DNA from 3 places in the Methylophilus sp. Q8 genome. Region 2 is predicted to be linked to each of the others. Evidence: predicted binding sites of a transcription regulator. Region 2 holds the regulator's gene; each other region holds the start of a gene.

Evidence for each region. Region 2 encodes sigma-54, which starts transcription at its own class of promoters, with help from an activator protein. Its sites were predicted from a motif close to TGGCACNNTTCCTGCT; they were not measured.
Region 1: a site for sigma-54 is predicted at 1,641-1,656, ahead of glnL (nitrogen regulation protein NR(II)). Genes of this name have one in related genera too.
Region 3: a site for sigma-54 is predicted at 2,451-2,466, ahead of msuE (FMN reductase). Genes of this name have one in related genera too.

Annotation. Positions count from the first base shown of each region.
Region 1 covers NZ_JUHE01000001.1:1,079,095-1,085,080, forward strand. Annotated here, with positions in the region: gene ntrC (nitrogen regulation protein NR(I)) at 1-478, opposite strand, end outside; gene glnL (nitrogen regulation protein NR(II)) at 498-1,598, opposite strand; gene GQ52_RS05250 (DUF4124 domain-containing protein) at 1,708-2,199, opposite strand; gene glnA (type I glutamate--ammonia ligase) at 2,325-3,734, opposite strand; gene GQ52_RS05260 (rhodanese-like domain-containing protein) at 4,086-4,535, shown strand; gene aroE (shikimate dehydrogenase) at 4,577-5,401, shown strand; gene mtgA (monofunctional biosynthetic peptidoglycan transglycosylase) at 5,412-5,986, shown strand, end outside.
Region 2 covers NZ_JUHE01000001.1:1,209,253-1,215,238, forward strand. Annotated here, with positions in the region: gene gltA (citrate synthase) at 1-696, opposite strand, end outside; gene GQ52_RS05850 (anhydro-N-acetylmuramic acid kinase) at 862-1,989, opposite strand; gene tyrS (tyrosine--tRNA ligase) at 2,110-3,348, shown strand; gene GQ52_RS05860 (RNA polymerase factor sigma-54) at 3,395-4,942, opposite strand; gene lptB (LPS export ABC transporter ATP-binding protein) at 4,949-5,695, opposite strand; gene lptA (lipopolysaccharide transport periplasmic protein LptA) at 5,707-5,986, opposite strand, start outside.
Region 3 covers NZ_JUHE01000001.1:1,101,741-1,107,726, reverse strand. Annotated here, with positions in the region: gene GQ52_RS05365 (AMP-binding protein) at 1-650, opposite strand, end outside; gene sfnG (dimethylsulfone monooxygenase SfnG) at 675-1,763, opposite strand; gene msuE (FMN reductase) at 1,804-2,379, opposite strand; gene GQ52_RS05350 (SfnB family sulfur acquisition oxidoreductase) at 2,826-4,058, shown strand; gene ribB (3,4-dihydroxy-2-butanone-4-phosphate synthase) at 4,134-4,841, opposite strand; gene GQ52_RS05340 (amidohydrolase family protein) at 4,862-5,716, opposite strand; gene GQ52_RS05335 (acyl-CoA dehydrogenase family protein) at 5,736-5,986, opposite strand, start outside.

The DNA of each region.
Region 1 (5,986 bases), 130 kb from region 2:
TTGAATGTGAGCGGCTCAAGCGACCAATGGCGCGGAACACCTCTTGCATGGCTGGTGCCTGACCGATAATTTCTGGCGATGGGCCGGTGTCTTCGACGGCTTCAACCGATTGGCGCATGCTCTCTTCAACCGCACGTTTGATAATTTCAATGGCTTGGTCGACATCAAAAGGCTTGGCCAGATATTCAAAGGCGCCACCCTGAAATGCCGCCACTGCACTTTCCAGGTCGGAGTAAGCAGTCATGATAATGACGGGGATATCCGGAAAGCGCTGTTTTACCTCTGACAGAAAGTCCAGCCCGGAGCCGTTAGGCATGCGAATGTCGCTGACAATCACTTGTGGTTGCTCGCGGTTTAAGGCATTCAGTGCTTCTGCAGGGGACGAGAAGGTTTTGAAATCAAAGTCTGTGCGTGCCAGTGCTTTTTCAAACACCCAGCGGATGGATTTGTCGTCGTCTAAGATCCAGATTGGTTTCATAGCTATTTCTCGTCAATTATTATGCTGATGATTTTAATTGCGTACTTTCAATCGGTAGCAATATATGAAAGGTTGTTTTGCCTGGCTGTGAATCGCAATCTATCATGCCATGGTGCTGCGTAATAAATGTTTGCGCCAACGCTAGCCCCAGGCCTGTGCCGCCTTCGCGACCCGAAACCAGAGGGTAAAAAATACGTTCTTTAATGCCTGCCGGGATGCCAGGGCCGTTATCAATAATTTCAAGATGGATACCAACGCGGTAGCGTTTCCTGGCCAGCGTAATCTGGCGTTCTGCACGCGTGCGGAAGGTAATGCTTGCGCTTTCCGTCTGGCTTTGTTGCATGGCTTGCGCGGCGTTGCGGGCGATGTTCAGCACCGCCTGAATCAACTTTTCGCGGTCGCCTATTAGCTCGGGCAGGCTGGTATCATAATCGCGAATGACGCGGATATGATTGGGGGATTCCGCCAGCAATAAACTGCGTACGCGTTCCAATACTTCATGAATGTTGGTCGGCTCGTATTTGGGTACGCGATGGGGCGCCAGCAGCCTATCCATCAAGCTGTGCAGGCGATCCGCCTCTTTAATAATGACTTGCGTGTATTCTTTCAGGCTAGCTTGTGGCAGCTCGAATTCAAGCAATTGCGCTGCGCCGCGCAAACCACCCAAGGGGTTGCGGATTTCGTGTGCCAGATTGCGCAACAACTCTGAGTTGGCTTGCTGTTGAATCAGCATGCGCTCTTCGCGCGCAATGCGCAATTGCTGGTCCATTTGCACAAACTCCAGGATCAGCATGTCCTCTGGCGTTTGGTTGAACGTGGTTGAAATGGGTGTGACGGTACAAGTGACCGCCGTGGTGTGCCCGCGTTGTGTGGTCAGCGTGAACTCGTGTTCCCGAAAGGGACCTTGAGTTTGTATGGCATTGGTGACTGCCATTTGCAGAATCTCGCAATTCACGAATACATCGTGAATGTGCAGGCCGTGAATTTGGTTGGCGCTAAACGCGAACAGTATCTCTGCACTCGAGTTTGCATAGGTTACTTCCAGCTGGTTATTGAGCAGAATCACTGCTGTTGCAATGTGCTCTAAACCGCTAAACCCGTGGGGAGATTTTTGAACCATATCCTAAGCTTGTTAAAAAGAGTGAATCACGCCCTGTTTTAAAGCAAAAGCCAAGCCAATTCTAACTCAGGTGTCAAAAATGGTTTAAAGAATTCCCAAAATGGTGCGTTTACAGATTAAGTTCTTTGTTGAGTAGCTCGATGTTACGCTCATGGGCCTGAATTTCGGCTTCAATCACATGTAGTTTTTCATCGTATTTTGCGACGTTTCTAAAGGTTTTTCCATTGGCGCCTTTATAGACTTCGGGCGTATTTTGCGCCTCTTCGTAGAGCTGTTTTGCATGTTCAAGTGCTTGTTTTTCTTGCTCTAATTCACTCATGAGCAATTCGCGGCGTTTTTGGTCGCGCTGGTTTTGCGTCTGGTTATCCACTTTGGGGAAATTAGCCGGAGAGGGGGCTTTTGCGCTAGGTTTTTTTTCACGCGCAACGGGTGGTGGCTCCGCCGTTTTTGGGCCGCTAATGACCAATTCTGCTTTGCTGTGACCTTCTGGCTTGATATTGGTGTAAGTGGTCACACCATTGCTGTCCGTATACTTGTAGATATCCGCCAGGCAGCTGCTTGATGCCAGTACAAAAGCGAGAACGTAAAAAAGTCTTTTCATGGCAATAGTTTAGAGTAGATTGTTGAGGTTATCAACGTGTGTTTACTGCAAAAGGTTGGCGATGCTGAGTGTGCATAAAAAAACAGGGCAGCCTAAGCTGCCCTGTTTTGGTGCGTCTCTTGCGATTAGCAGGAGTAGTACAAACCAAACTCAACAGGGTGTGGTGTTTGACGCAATTTGGTAACTTCTTCCATTTTTAATGCAATGTAAGAGTCAATCCAGTCATCAGTGAACACACCACCGCGTGTCAGGAACTCGCGGTCTTTGTCCAGGTACTCAAGCGCTTGCTCCAATGAAGAACACACGGTTGGAATCAATGCATCTTCTTCTGGTGGCAGATGGTACAAGTCTTTTGTCGCTGGTTCACCTGGGTGAATTTTGTTCTGAACGCCATCCAGGCCAGCCATCAGCAAAGCTGAGAAAGCCAGGTATGGGTTGGCAATCGGGTCTGGGAAGCGAGCTTCAACACGACGTGCTTTGTCTGAATGTACGAATGGGATACGGATCGCAGCAGAACGGTTTTTAGCAGAGTAAGCCAGTTTTACCGGTGCTTCGTAATGTGGCACCAGGCGCTTGTATGAGTTAGTGCCTGGGTTAGTGATCGCGTTCAATGCGCGCGCGTGTTTGATGATGCCGCCGATGTAGTACAGGGCGAAATCGCTCAAACCAGCATAGCCGTTACCTGCAAACAGGTTTTTGCCATCTTTCCATACGGATTGATGCACGTGCATACCAGAACCGTTATCGCCAAACATTGGTTTAGGCATAAAGGTTGCAGTTTTACCGTAAGCGTGCGCGGTGTTGGTCACTACGTATTTCAGGATTTGCGTCCAGTCAGCACGTTGTGTCAGTGTTGCAAATTTAGTACCGATTTCACATTGACCAGCAGTCGCCACTTCATGGTGGTGCACTTCAACTGGCACGCCCAGCTCTTCCAGTGTCAATACCATGGCAGAACGGATGTCGTGCAGTGAGTCGACTGGTGGTACTGGGAAGTAGCCACCTTTAACGCCTGGACGGTGGCCTGTGTTGCCGCCTTCGAATTTTTCACCTGATGACCAGGCTGCTTCTTCGGAGTTGATCTTAACGAAGCTACCACCCATGGTGGCATCCCATTGTACGCTGTCAAAAATGAAGAACTCTGGCTCAGGACCGAAGTAGGCTGTGTCGCCCAGGCCGCTGGATTTCAGGTAGGCTTCAGCGCGTTTCGCCAAGCTACGTGGGTCGCGGTCGTAACCTTTACCATCTGTAGGGTCAACAACATCACAGGTTAAAACCAATGTTGGCTCGTCAAAAAACGGGTCAATGTATGCGGTGCTTGCATCAGGCATCAGTTGCATGTCAGAGGCTTGAATGCCTTTCCATCCAGCGATGGAAGAGCCGTCAAATGCATGGCCTTCAGTAAATTTATCTTCGTCGAAGTGAGAAACTGGCACAGTCACGTGCTGCTCTTTACCTCTGGTGTCGGTAAAACGGAAATCGACAAATTTGATGTCGTTTTCTGCAACCAATTTCATTACGTTTGCAACGGACATTACATTCTCCTCAATGATCAAGGTCTAAATTTTTAAGTTGCACACGCAAAAAGCGGGGCATGTTGCGGATGTCCCGGAACGTGAGCAAGTGTCAAACAATGGATAGTTGGGATTCAGCCGGATGACCGAATCCCAGGAAATCTCAATGTGTAATATTAGCAGGAAGCATGCCACGCCAAAATAACCATTTTGCATGGTTAAGGGGTATCTTACATAAAATTATAAAAACATCATGCACTATTTGTGTGCAATGCAACAAATTGAGCACCAAAATTGTGCATTGTGATTTTGACTTGCTTTCGCGGGTATACTCGCCGTTTTAGTCCTTGTGTGAATGAATGAAGGTGTGATTTGGAAAGCGTAGAAAATATCTTAACTCAGGCCCATGTCCGCGCCTCACAAACCGGCTTGTCATATGCAGGTGCGGTGACACCACAAGAGGCCTATGCATTGATTAGCCAGAATAGCGAAGCGGTGTTGGTCGATGTACGCTCACGTGCGGAGTTGGAATTGGTCGGGCGCGTGCCGGTAGCAACCCATGTCGAGTGGGCGTTTTATCCTGGCATGGTGGCAAATGCCGAGTTTGCTGCACAATTGCAAGCGCAAGTGGATAAATCTCGCACCGTGATTTTTATGTGCCGTACGGGCGGACGCAGCCATAATGCGGCTCTGCTGGCACAGCAATTGGGCTATAGCAATGCTTACAATATGATTGAAGGCTTTGAAGGCGAGGCCAATGCGCTGAAGCAAAGAACCTTGATTAACGGCTGGAAGCATGCTGGCCTGCCGTGGACTAATTAACGCTGTATCAATCACTTTAGACAAATGAAGCTTTGCCGCGTATGACCGTTGAAAAGTATGCAGTGATTGGTCATCCAATCGAACATAGCAAATCGCCATTGATCCACCAGGCCTTTGCACAGCAATTCAATAAATCCATCGTTTACGAGAAGGTGCTGGCGCCTTTGGATGGCTTTGCTGCAACGATTGCGCGCTTGCAAGCCGACGGTTATGTGGGCGCCAATGTGACGGTGCCATTTAAGTTTGAGGCTTTTGATGCCTGCCAGGATTTATCTGCGCGGGCGCAGGCGGCAGGTGCGGTGAATACTTTAAGCTTCAAAGCTTCGCAGTTGCTTGGTGACAATACGGACGGCTGCGGCCTGGTCAACGACATCCTCAAACATCAGCAAACGCGCCTGGCTGGTAAAACCATATTGTTGCTTGGTGCTGGTGGTGCTGCGCAAGGCGTGGTGTTGCCTTTGCTTGAACAGCAGCCCTTGCAACTGACCGTTGCTAATCGCAGCCTGGATAAAGCGCAGGCCATGGCAGATCGTTTTGCCGTAGACGCTGCGCATGTGCAGGTGAAATTGCAGGTGCAGACATTTGCCGACTTATCGCAAGGCTATGACGTGGTGATTAATGCTACCTCAGCCGGGTTAAACGATAGTGTGTTGCAAATTCCAGCACTGGTATTCCAGCAACATACGCTGGCCTACGACATGATGTATGGCAGAGACACGCCATTTATGCAGCAGGCGCGTGCAGCAGGCGCGCGCGTGGCAGATGGCTTGGGCATGCTGGTAGAACAGGCGGCCGAAGCGTTTTATCTCTGGCATGGTTTGCGACCAGACACTGCTTCTGTGATCCAGTCTTTGCGTCAGTCCTAGGTTTCTCACAATGAAACAAGCCATTAAACTGTTTTTTGGCCTCTTGCTGCTGTGGGTTTGCCTGTACCAGGTGTGGGCGCTATTGCATATTGTATGGTGGATTGAGCATAACCCGACCTCCACCGCGTTTATGGAAGCACGCCTCGAAGTCATGCAGGAAAGTCACCCTGATGCAAAGTTGCAGCAGCAATGGGTGCCCTATGCAAAAATCAGCAACCACTTAAAGCGCGCTGTGATTGCAGCCGAAGATAGCAAGTTTGTCGACCACGAAGGATTTGACTGGGTGGGCATAGAAACTGCGTTCGAGAAAAACCTGAAAAAAGGCAAAATTGTTGCGGGTGGTTCCACCATCAGCCAGCAATTGGCCAAAAACTTGTTTTTATCCGGCCACCGGACGCCGTGGCGCAAAGCGCAAGAGGCGGTCATCACCTTTATGCTAGAAAAGTTATTGACCAAGCGCCGTATTCTGGAAATTTATCTTAATGTGATTGAGTGGGGCGATGGTGTGTTTGGTGCCGAAGCGGCCTCGCGTCATTACTTTCATGGGAATGCCAGATCACTTGGACCAGCAGAGGCTGCCAGGTT
Region 2 (5,986 bases):
TTGCTCGTGATCTGCATGCAGAATCAGGATACGCTCAAATGCACGTGCCAGGATCGGGTTGGGTACATACTCTTCGCAAGGGGTCGCGAACATCATATGCATAAAGTTTTCTGCGTATCCCAGCTTGTTTTGGGGGTACATAAATGGCTCGCCTACATTGTACTTGTAGCTCCAGGCGGCAATCGTCGGTACTTTGGCTAGTAGACGCATGGCGGCCACCCGGCGAGATTCCGGGTCGGCCACATTGTTATTGTCGGGATAAAACGCAGCCATGGCACCCACGACCGCAATCATGACTGCCATCGGGTGGGCATCGCGGCGGAAACCGCGAAACACGTTGCTCATCTGGTCGTGCAGCATGGTGTGCTGGCTGATGGTGTCGACGAATGCTTCACGTTGTTGCAGGTCCGGCAGTTCGCCATTGAGCAGTAAGTGCGAAACTTCGAGGAAGTTACAGTTTTCTGCCAGCTGTTCAATCGGGTAGCCACGGTAATACAGCAACCCTTGTTCACCATCAATAAAGGTGATGCCGGAGTTGCAAGAAGCCGTAGACATAAAGCCGGGGTCAAATGTGAAGTAACCATGTTTGCCCAAGTTACGGATATCGATTACATCCGTGCCCAAGCTGCCCTTTAAGACGGGCAATTCAATTGCGGTACTGTCGTTGTCAAATGTAATGGTCGCTTTGGTAGCCATAACGTACTCTGTTTAAGTCAAGGTTGTCTAAATTATACGCAATCGTTTTTGAATATGGGGGCTTGCGCGGAAATGAGGGTGGAAAAGTTAAAAAATCGTCTTCAATCCTGCACCAGTTTAAATCAAACATTGAGTGCATTCGCACTGCTTTAGGGTGTCTTAGTCCTAATTCGGATAAATCGCGCCTAATACCCGTGGCCCTGCTGCGCCGGTGACGGCAGGCAGGTTGCCGGGTTGATGATCCACGCAACGTTGCGCCAGCCAGGCAAAAGCAACGGCTTCCACCCAGTCGACGCCAATTCCCAGGCTATCCGTGTGTTGCACTGGTCGCCCGCACAGGGTTTGCAATCTGTCTATCAAGGCAATGTTGTGCGCACCGCCGCCGCAGACATAGATTTCTGCAGCACCGCTGCAATGCTGTTTCAAGGCATTGGCGATCGTCACTGCAGTCAGTTCCAGCAGCGTACGCGCGACATTCTGTGGTGTGTCAGCATGGGCTTGCAGGTGTGCATGGAGCCAGGCCTGGTTAAACAGGTCGCGGCCAGTGCTTTTCGGGATGGGCAATGCAAAATACGGGTCAGCGAGCAAAGCGTCCAGCAAGGCTGGATTGACGTCGCCACGTACTGCCCAGGCGCCACCAGCATCATAGCTCTGGCCTGTGTGCTGCAGGGTCCATGAGTCCATAAGTAAGTTGCCGGGGCCGGAATCAAAGCCAATCACCTTGCCGCTCACCGGTAAGTCGCTCAGGTTGGCGATGCCGCCAATATTCAAAATGACGCGATGTGTGTCAGGTGCCGCAAAGACTGCCTGGTGAAAGGCGGGCACTAATGGTGCACCTTGTCCGCCAGCCGCAATGTCGCGGCTGCGAAAGTCGCCGACTACGGTGATGCCAGTGCGTTCCGCCAGGCGTGCATGGTTACCCAGTTGCAAGGTATAGGCCTGGCCGTTGGCCAGATCAGGACAGTGGCGTATGGTTTGCCCATGGCAGCCAATCGCCGTCACGGCTTCTGCCGATACATTGGCTGTTTGCAATAAGCCTTGCACTGCCGCTGCATAGAGGTCGGCCAGCTGATTGGACACTATAGCGGCAGTATGTAATTCGTTGACGGCTGGTGTATGCAGATCCAGCAGGATTTGCCTGATATCTGCCGGATAAGGCAGGAAATACTGGCTTTGTTGCTGCAGGTGCTCGCCTTGTTGCGCGACCAGGACGGCGTCCACCCCATCCAGACTGGTACCAGACATCAGGCCGATAAACAGGCGCGTTTGAGTGGGTGGGGCAGAAAAATTCATAAGGCATAAGTGTAACACTGCTCATGCCTGGCTTACAGAAATGCATGGGATTACGTTAAAATAGCTGTTTTACTTTCATGACGAAGTGCGCGCAACGCGCGCCTCAAAAAAAGAACCTTTATGACAGACGTAAACCAAGCTTCAGTGACGACTGAAGCACTGAGTCCAGAGATTGTGAATGCACTGGCGATTATCAAACGCGGTGCCGATGAGCTATTAATCGAGCAAGAACTGATTGAAAAGCTGAAAACTGGCAAACCCTTGCGTGTGAAAGCGGGTTTTGACCCCACTGCGCCTGATTTGCATCTGGGGCACACCGTGCTGATTAACAAATTGCGCCAGTTGCAGGATCTGGGGCACCAGATTCAATTCCTGATCGGTGACTTTACCGGCATGATTGGTGACCCGACGGGTAAAAGTACCACGCGCCCGCCGTTAACGGTTGAACAGGTGAAGGCGAATGCTGATACCTATTCCGAGCAGGTATTCAAGATTCTGGACCCGGCCAAAACCGAGATTGTGTTTAACTCCAAGTGGTTAAGCGACCTCGGTGCCGCGGGCATGATCAAGCTGGCAGCCAGCCATACGGTCGCCCGTATGCTGGAGCGCGATGACTTCTCCAAGCGCTTCAAAGGCAACCAGCCAATCGCGATTCATGAATTCTTGTATCCCTTATTGCAGGGCTATGACTCTGTGGCTTTGCAGGCCGATTTGGAACTGGGCGGCACAGACCAGAAATTTAACCTGCTAATGGGCCGTGAATTGCAAAAGCAGGCTGGCCAATCGCAGCAATGCGTGTTGATGATGCCGTTGCTGGAAGGCCTGGACGGCGTGAATAAAATGTCCAAGTCTTTGGGTAACTATATTGGTATCAGCGAAGCGCCTGAGACGATTTTTGCCAAAATCATGTCGGTTTCTGATGAACTGATGTGGCGTTACATCGACTTGCTGTCATTTGCCACCCTGGAAACTATCGCCCAGTGGAAAGCACAAGTGGCTGCTGGCGACAATCCGCGTAATATCAAGGTCGGTTTTGCGCAGGAGATCGTCGCCCGTTTCCACGGCCAGGCGGCGGCTGAAAAGGCCCTGCAAGACTTCCAGACCCGTGCCAAAGGCGGGATTCCTGATGATGTGCCTGAGGTGGCAGTGGCGATTGACGGTGATAGCATCAGTATCAGCCAGTTGCTCAAGCAGGCGGGTCTGGTGGAAAGCACCAGTGAAGCCATGCGCGCCGTGCAACAAGGCGGCGTGAAGCTGGATAGCGTAAAAGTTGATGATAAAAACCTGTCACTGGCAAAAGGGGTGACCGTGGTGGCACAAGTCGGCAAGCGCAAGTTTGCCAAAATCACCATCCAGTAAACATGTGTTACTGATTAAAAAAGGCCGCATTTGCGGCCTTTTTGGTTTACAGCGATTTGCGTAAGTTGGCCGGTGGAATATTCAGCGATTCGCGGTATTTGGCAATGGTGCGGCGCGCAACCACAATGCCTTGCTGCGCCAGCGTATCGGTGATTTGATTGTCGGACAATGGTTTTTTCTGGTTCTCTTCAGCGACCATTTGTTTGATCAGGGCGCGAATGGCGGTTGCAGAGCATGAGCCGCCCGCATCGGTGGCAACTGAGCTGCCAAAAAAGTATTTAAGTTCAAATACACCGCGTGGCGTGAGCATATACTTATGCGTTGTCACGCGAGAAACCGTGCTTTCATGCAAGTCGAGCTCTTCGGCAATTTCGCGCAATACCAGGGGCCGCATGGCAATTTCACCATGTTCAAAGAAATTGCGCTGTCTGTCCACAATCGCTTGCGACACACGCAAGATGGTAGAAAAGCGTTGCTGGATATTTTTAATCATCCATTTGGCTTCCTGCATCTGGCTCTGCAGATATTGGCCGGAGCTTTCACGGTTGCGCTTGAGGATATCTGCATACAACTGATTGATACGCAATTTGGGGATCACGCCATCATTGAGCGATGCCATCCAGATGCCTTTGATTTTTTTGACCACGACATCGTGCTGGATAAAGTGGTCATGGCTAAAGGTCGCAAACTCGTTGCCTGGCTTGGGATTTTGCTGGCGAATCAGGTGTTGCGCGCCTTTGAGCGCGGCTTCGTCGCAAGTGAGTACCTTGCGCAATTTGACAAAGTCTTTGTTGGCGAGCAATGCCAGGTGATCTTTGGCAATCGCCATCGCAATACGCAAATAAGGTGTCTCAGGCGGCAGTACTTGCAGTTGTAGCAAGATGCATTCACGCAGGTCACGTGCGCCGACGCCGATCGGATCCAGGTTCTGGATCAATTTCAGTGCGGTTTCCAGCTCCAGTAACTCAATTTCCAGCTCTGGCGGCAACAGGTCGACAATCTCTTGTAAATCCTGCTCTAAATAACCATCATCGTTAATGCTGTCGAGCAAAAATTTCACCAGATCCATGTCACGCTTGGATAGATGTGCCAACTGCATCTGGTTGATCAGGTGCTCGCGCAGACTGATATTGTTGGCGTCCTGGCGAGAGAAGTCACTATCTTCATCATCGAGGTTGTTGCGGCCCGCTTCGTCCCAGTTGCTGGCACTGCCAAACTCTTCGTAGTCATCTTCAAACTCGGGCGGCGTGAATTCTTCATTCAGATTCGGTTGTTCGCCTTCAGTGCCGCTCGTTTCGTCACGTGGTTCATCACGCAGACTCTCTGCAGGAGGAGTGAGGTCGTTTTGGGTAGCGACATCAAATGAACTTGCATCCACCTGCTCTGTGTCTGTCGAGCTGGTGGCCAATGGCGAGTTATCTTCAAATTCTCCTTCTTCGCCGTCAGCCATTTCCAGCAGCGGATTTTCCTGCAGGATGGTTTCCAGCTCCTGGCTTAACTCCAGCGTGGACAACTGCAACAGGCGGATGGACTGCTGAAGTTGCGGGGTGAGCGCCAGGTTTTGTGAGATGCGTAATTGCAGGTTTTGCTTCATATCAGGTTACAGCCTAAAATTCTTGCCCAGATAGACTTCACGTACGCCTTCGTTCTGAATGATTTCGTCTGGCGTGCCTGCGGCAAACACAGCGCCTTCATTAACGATATACGCCCGGTCACAAATATCCAGGGTTTCACGCACGTTGTGGTCTGTAATCAAAATGCCAATATTCTGGCTGCTCAGGTAGCGGATAATTTTCTGGATCTCAATCACCGCAATCGGGTCAATCCCGGCAAATGGCTCATCCAGCAGGATGAATTTCGGGTCTGTGGCCAGGCAGCGCGCAATCTCTACGCGGCGGCGCTCGCCGCCCGACAGGCTGACGGCCTGGCTGTGACGGATATGCTGGATATGTAATTGATCCAGTAAAGACTCCAGCCGCGCTTCACGCTCTTCTTCCGTGTAAGGGCGGGTTTCCAGAATTGATAAAATATTATCAGTCACCGTCATTTTACGAAAAATGGATGCTTCTTGTGGCAGGTAAGCCAGGCCCATGCGGGCGCGCTCGTGCATGGGCGCGCGGCTGACATCTGCGCCATTCAGCGTAATGCTGCCGTCGTCCAGTGCGACCAGGCCAACAATCATATAAAAGCTGGTGGTTTTGCCAGCACCATTCGGGCCGAGCAAACCAATCACTTCGCCGCTGCGTAGCTCAAGTGTGGTGTTTTTAACCACGGTGCGTCCCTGATAGGCTTTTTTCAGGTGGCTGACACGTAAATGGTTATGATCTGGTGAAACTGTTGTCTGCATAAGGCCGGTCTTTAAGGTTGCGCTTTCGTAGGCTCATTAGTGGTGTCGGCGGGTGCCGGTTCCACTTTGATTTGCAGCGAGCGGTTCATGCGCAGCCCTTGCTGCGAGGTTGGCTTGTTATCAATCACAGGCGGCGTGGTTTTGTTCTTGGGCTGGATAGTCGCTTTGACACGGCTACCGGCGGTACCATTGGGGTTAGCCTTGGTGCCGCCAATGACTTCGGCGTACTCTGCATTGGCGTCATAACTGATGTAGTCACCGGTGACCAGGTCTTCACCACGTTTGACCCAG
Region 3 (5,986 bases), 110 kb from region 2:
AACGCACGGGCTGCCAGCGCTTGCTCCTGGTCAGTCAACGCCTCATGTGCCACCAGTTGACGGCCATTGTTCAATAGCTCGGCATGGCTTAATTCGCGATACTCCAATTGATACTGCGCACTTAAGCGATAAAAGCGAAAGGCAATATCATTAGCCGCTGCGGTGATAGGTAAATCGGGGATATCTCCTGCCACAACCTGGTCGTAAGCGCACAACGCCGGATGCTGGTAAGCCGCCAGGCCACGGGCATCGGCATAAATCACCAGTTGCACATCCGGTTTGGCCTCAAACACCTGGTCCACTTGCGCTTGCCCTTCGGCAAACACAAACTTCGGCCGCAGCGTATGCAACAAATCCAGCAACTGTGGTTGCGGATAAGCAGCATCTAGCGGCGCAGAGACACCGCCCAGATAATGCGCAGCTAAAGATAACAACAAGGCCTCTGGCCGCGGCTCACTGAGCAACACCAGCGTATCGCCCTTGCCGAATCCCTTGTGCTGCAAAAAGCGGGCGGCGAGCAATACCGCGCGGTGCACAGACTGCCAGCTACTTTCCTGCCAGATCCCTAGTTGTTTGTGACGAATCGCCACGCCAGCAGGCCGCTGCACTGCCTGCGATGCTAGCCAGTTCGGTAATGTATCAGCGGCCATAAGACGATTTCTTTTCGAGATTGATCAAGCAGCTTTGGCCAGTTTTTTGGCTTCGAGCGCATGTACCAGCGGCAACACTTTCTCGCCAAAGTAAGCCACTTCTTCCTGAAAATGCAAAAAGCCGGACAGGATCAGATCCACGCCCACTGCTTTCAAGGCGACAATGCGCTCAGCAATTTGCTGCGGCGTGCCGATCAGGTTGGTTTTAAAGCCATCGTTGTATTGCACCAAGTCTTCAAAGGTCGACTTTGCCCAATTACCCTCTTTCTCCGGGCTGGAGGCACCGGCATTCTTGACCTCATGGCCAAACGCATTGACCGCGTCAGGGTTGGCCTTGGCGATGATTTCTGCCAGCACCGCTTTGGCTTCTTCTTCGGTATCTCGCGCAATCACAAAGGCATTGACGCCGATTTTGACCTGATGATTGTTGGCCGCAGCCTTGGCACGGATATCATCCACCTGCGCCTTGATGCCTTCGACCGTATTACCATTAGTGAAATACCAGTCAGAGACACTGGCCGCCATATCGCGCGCCGCACGTGAGCTGCCGCCCTGGAAGATTTCAGGATGGGGTTGTTGCAATGGTTTTGGTTTCAGGCTGTAGTTGCTGAAACGGTAAAAGTCGCCACGGTAAGTGAAGTTATCCTTTGTCCAGATACCTTTGAGCGCCTCGATAAACTCTTTGGAACGGCGATAGCGCTCGTCATGATCCAGCCAATGCTCGCCAATGGCCGTGAATTCGCCACGGAACCAGCCAGAGACGATATTGACCGCTACACGGCCTTCGGTCAGGATATCAATCGTCGCCAGTTGCTTGGCTGCCAGCACCGGATTCCACGGACCAGGCAAAATAGCCGCAATCACTTTCAATTTGGTGGTCGCTGCCAGCAAGGCATGCGAAAAAGACACCGACTCATGCTGGAACTCGGCGCCATAACCGGCGGTAAAACGGATCTGGCTCAAGGCATATTCAAACCCGGCATTCTCGGCAATTTGTGCCAGCTTGCGGTTGTAGTCGATATCCCAGCTGGTGCGCTGTTCGATATTGCTAACCACCAGGCCACCGCTAACGTTAGGCACCCAGTAGGCAAATTTAATATTTTCTGTACTCATCATCGCTCTCCAAATAATGTTCGGCAAATCATTGCGTGGCTTATACCGCCAGCAAACGGTCTTTATTCACAAGCTCTCTATGCTTGAGCAATGGCAAGGCACGCTCCACCGCCAATGCAATACGGGCAGTGACCGCCTCGTTTTTCACCTGGTAGTTTTCAAAATCTGCTTCGGTGGCATAGACACCAATCGGCAAGGTCAGCGCCTGAAAGAAGCTGAACAATGGGCGCAACTCATGATCAATGATCAAGGCATGGCGCTCGCTGCCACCGGTCGCCGCCAGCAATACCGGCACATCGACCAAGGCCTCATAATCGACCAGGTCAAACAAGTGTTTGAATAAGCCGGTATAAGACGCGCGGTAGACCGGCGTCGCCACGACCAGCAGGTCAGCCGTTTCAATGGCCTGGATATCTTTTTGCACTTTCACTGGCAGCGCTTTGGGGTCGTAAGAAGCGACCAGGCTGCTGCCTATTTCACTTAACTCGATCACATGCAGATCAATAGGCAATTGCTGCCCCAGTTTTTGGGTGATTGCTTCCACCAGCGCAGCGGTTCTGGAAGGCAACTTATAGCTGCCGGAAACGGCAGTGACTTTTAACGGACGGCTCATCATGACTCCTAATTAAGGTTGCTGCTGCCGCTTTGTGTGTTCAATCGCAGGCAGGCCAGCTCACCAATACTATTAGCAGCATCCATGCCAGATTAAATTAATTATAAATATCAAATACTTATGATGTTTTTTATGATTTTCAACGTGTTGAATTCAGGCTAGTTTTGCTGATGCACTGCTGATATATCAGCAACTTTTCTCAAAATGCAGCAGGCAGGTCGAGCTCAAATAACCTTGTGGCAACGTGCGATTGCTGATTAATCAGCAGGCATTCAGCAGAAAACTGTTTCTGTAGAGGCGTGCAACAACCCATAATCCAACCTTATCGTTTAAATTCAATCACTTAACAATTGGCATATTAAATGCAATGCAGTAAGGCAACGCGCAGCCGCTTTTTAATGGAAACACTGCGCCTTTATTCCCAACCTTTACTTTGACAAGGATTCAATATGACTGCACATGCAAGCAAGATTGCGCATTTGCCCGAGCACCCGCCGCGCCAACCGGCGCACGTGATCACCAGTGACGCCGAAGCGATTGCCGTGGCCAAACAAGTCGCGAGTGAAATCGCCAAAGAAGCCGCTACGCGTGACAAAGAAAGACGCCTGCCGCGCAAGGAACTGGATTTATTCTCCAGCAGCGGCTTGTGGGGCATTACTGTGCCGAAAGAATATGGCGGCGCGTTTGTGTCGAACAAAACCCTGGCCGAAGTCATTGCTACGGTGGCAGAAGCCGATCCCAGCATCGGGCAGATTCCGCAAAACCACTTGTATATGGTGGAAGGCCTGCGCCTGGACGGCACGGACTTCCAGAAAAAGTTTTTTTATGAGCTGGTGCTGCAAGGCGTACGCTTTGGCAATGCGTTTTCTGAAATCGGCACCCGCAGTGTCAATGATGTCAAAACCAAACTGACACCTACCAACAGCGGCTACTTCTTAAACGGCAAAAAATTCTATTCTTCTGGCGCTTTGCTGGCTGACTGGGTACCGGTAGTGGCCAAGGATGAGCACGACAATACCGTGGTGGCTTTTGTACCGGCCGGGGCAGAAGGCCTGACCATCATTGATGACTGGTCCAGTTTTGGTCAACGCACGACGGCCAGCGGTACCACCCTGCTGGAAAATATCTTTGTGCCCAGCGAGTATGTGTTGCCACACCATTTGGCGTTCGACCGCCCGACGGCCATGGGTCCGGTAGCACAAATTATCCAGGCCGCGGTAGATACCGGCATTGCGCGCGCCGCGTTCAAGGATACGCTGCATTTTGTCCGCAACCATACCCGCCCGTGGATTGATACTGACCTGGAGCATGGTTACGAAGATCCACATACCATTAAAGACATTGGCGATTTGCAGATTCGTTTACACGCGACTGAAGCTTTGTTGGCGCGCGCCGGGGAATACATAGACGAAGCGCAACGCAACCCGAACGAAGACACCGTGGCAGAAGCCTCCATTGCCGTGGCCGAAGCCAAGGTATTGAGTACCGAAACCGCGCTGCTGGCAGGTAGCAAACTGTTTGAACTGGCCGGTACACGTTCTACGCTGGGTGAGTACAACCTGGACCGCCACTGGCGCAATGCCCGTACCCATACCCTGCATGACCCGGTACGCTGGAAGTATCATGCCGTGGGCAATTACAGCCTGAATAACGTGAAACCGCCGCGTCATCCGTGGATTTAAGCATAGACTTAAACTAGCTGCAGTAAAAACAAAGCCCTCACATGGAGGGCTTTGTTGTATTGATCAATCGTTGATTTAACCAGTATATACCATGGCTGCATCGAGCAATGTGCTTTGTTGCCGAACAGGGCGCACAGGCTGACGTGGATAGGTCACCTGCAATTGCCGCTCACGGTAAACAATCATATCGGCAATCGTAATCATCTTTAAGCCGTGCTGTTTGGCAAAGCGCAGCAAGTCTGGTCGCCTGGCCATGCTACCGTCATCATTGACGATTTCGCACAACACCCCCACCGGTTGCAAACCGGCCATCGCGGCCAGGTCATGCGCAGCTTCGGTATGACCTGGCCGCTCCAGCACGCCGCCTAAGCGTGCACGCAAGGGGAAAATATGCCCGGGCCGATGAAAGTCGCTGGCCTGGCTGGACGGGTCTGCCAATGCCCGCAAAGTCAGTGCACGGTCAGCGGCTGAAATACCACTGGTCGTGCCATATTTGTAATCGACACTGACGGTAAACGCTGTCCTGAACGGGTCGGCGTTATGCGTCACCATCTGCGGTAAATCCAGCGCCTGCAAACGCTGTTCTTGCATGGCCACACACACCAGGCCACTGCTATATTTCACTAAAAAAGCCATTTGCTCGGTAGTGATTTTTTCAGCGGCAATAATCAGATCACCTTCATTTTCACGATCGGTATCATCAACAACGATAACAAATTCACCATTGGCAATGGCTTCTACCGCATCGGCGACGGCATCAAATGGTGGTAACGGAGGTTGCATAGTTATTCCTGCCTGCATTCTTATACGCTGAGCTTTAACAAGCGCGCAGCATTCTGATAAAACACTTTTTCCAGCACCGCATCTTTAAAACCCAAGGCGGCAAAGTCGTCTATGGTTTGCTTCATCGGCCTGAAAGGATAAGAGGTGCCGAACAGTAACTGATCCCCCAGAAACTGGTTCGCCGCCTGTACATATAATTCGGCGCCAGGCTGGAAAATATACATATCGGGCACCAGGTACAGGTTTGGATAACGGAACGCCGCACCGACAATGTCATTCACATACGGGTAATAACCGTGGAAACAAATAATGTTGAGGTTGGGATATTTTCTGGCCAGCCTGGCCACCGCATTCGGGTGCGCGTAGTCCAGGTCTGGCGTGGTGGGGCCGGACATCACGCACACGGGTACGCCATGCTGCTGGCAAGCCGCGTAGACCGGGTCAAAAATGGGGTCGTCGACCTGGCGTGCCGGTTTGCCAAAACCGGGTTCGATATTAATGGCCTTGAAGCCGTAATGGTTGATGGCTTTTTCAATCGCGGCCAAGGCACTGTCTACGCCACGGCTTTCAATATCCACCGAACCCAGGCCCACCAGTTTGGGACTGTGTTTGACCAGGTCGGCAATCTGCTGGTCGTCTATGGTCAGGTCTGGCGTCTCACGCCCCACCACCACGGCAATATCAATCCCGGCCTGGTCGATCTCCTGCAAATAGCCTTCTACCGTATATGAGCGGCGAAAATGCTCGGGTTCAAGCGAACCCACACGCTGGTTGAGCCATTTGGCAGTGTCATAAGCAGGGGTGTTGGGCGTAGCGCCAAAAAAGTCATGCAGAAACGCAGGACGGTTGCGTAGATCGATAATTTTTTGTTTCATAAACTTTCTTTAGTATGCGTTAGGCGTAGAAACTCGGTGTGGGGTACTGACCATTAAGTGCCCAATCACCTAAATCCTTGAGTTTGTAGTCCACCGGGTCATGCAGGGTATACACGCGCAAATTGCGCCAGAAGCGGTCCATGCGCAGCTTGGCGGTGGTGGCGCGGGCGCCAGCCACTTCAAACACGCGGGTAGTGACATCCAACCCGGCACGCGTTGCGTTGACCTTGGCCGAGAACACTGCCAGCGCCAGTTCGCCACGGGTCAGCT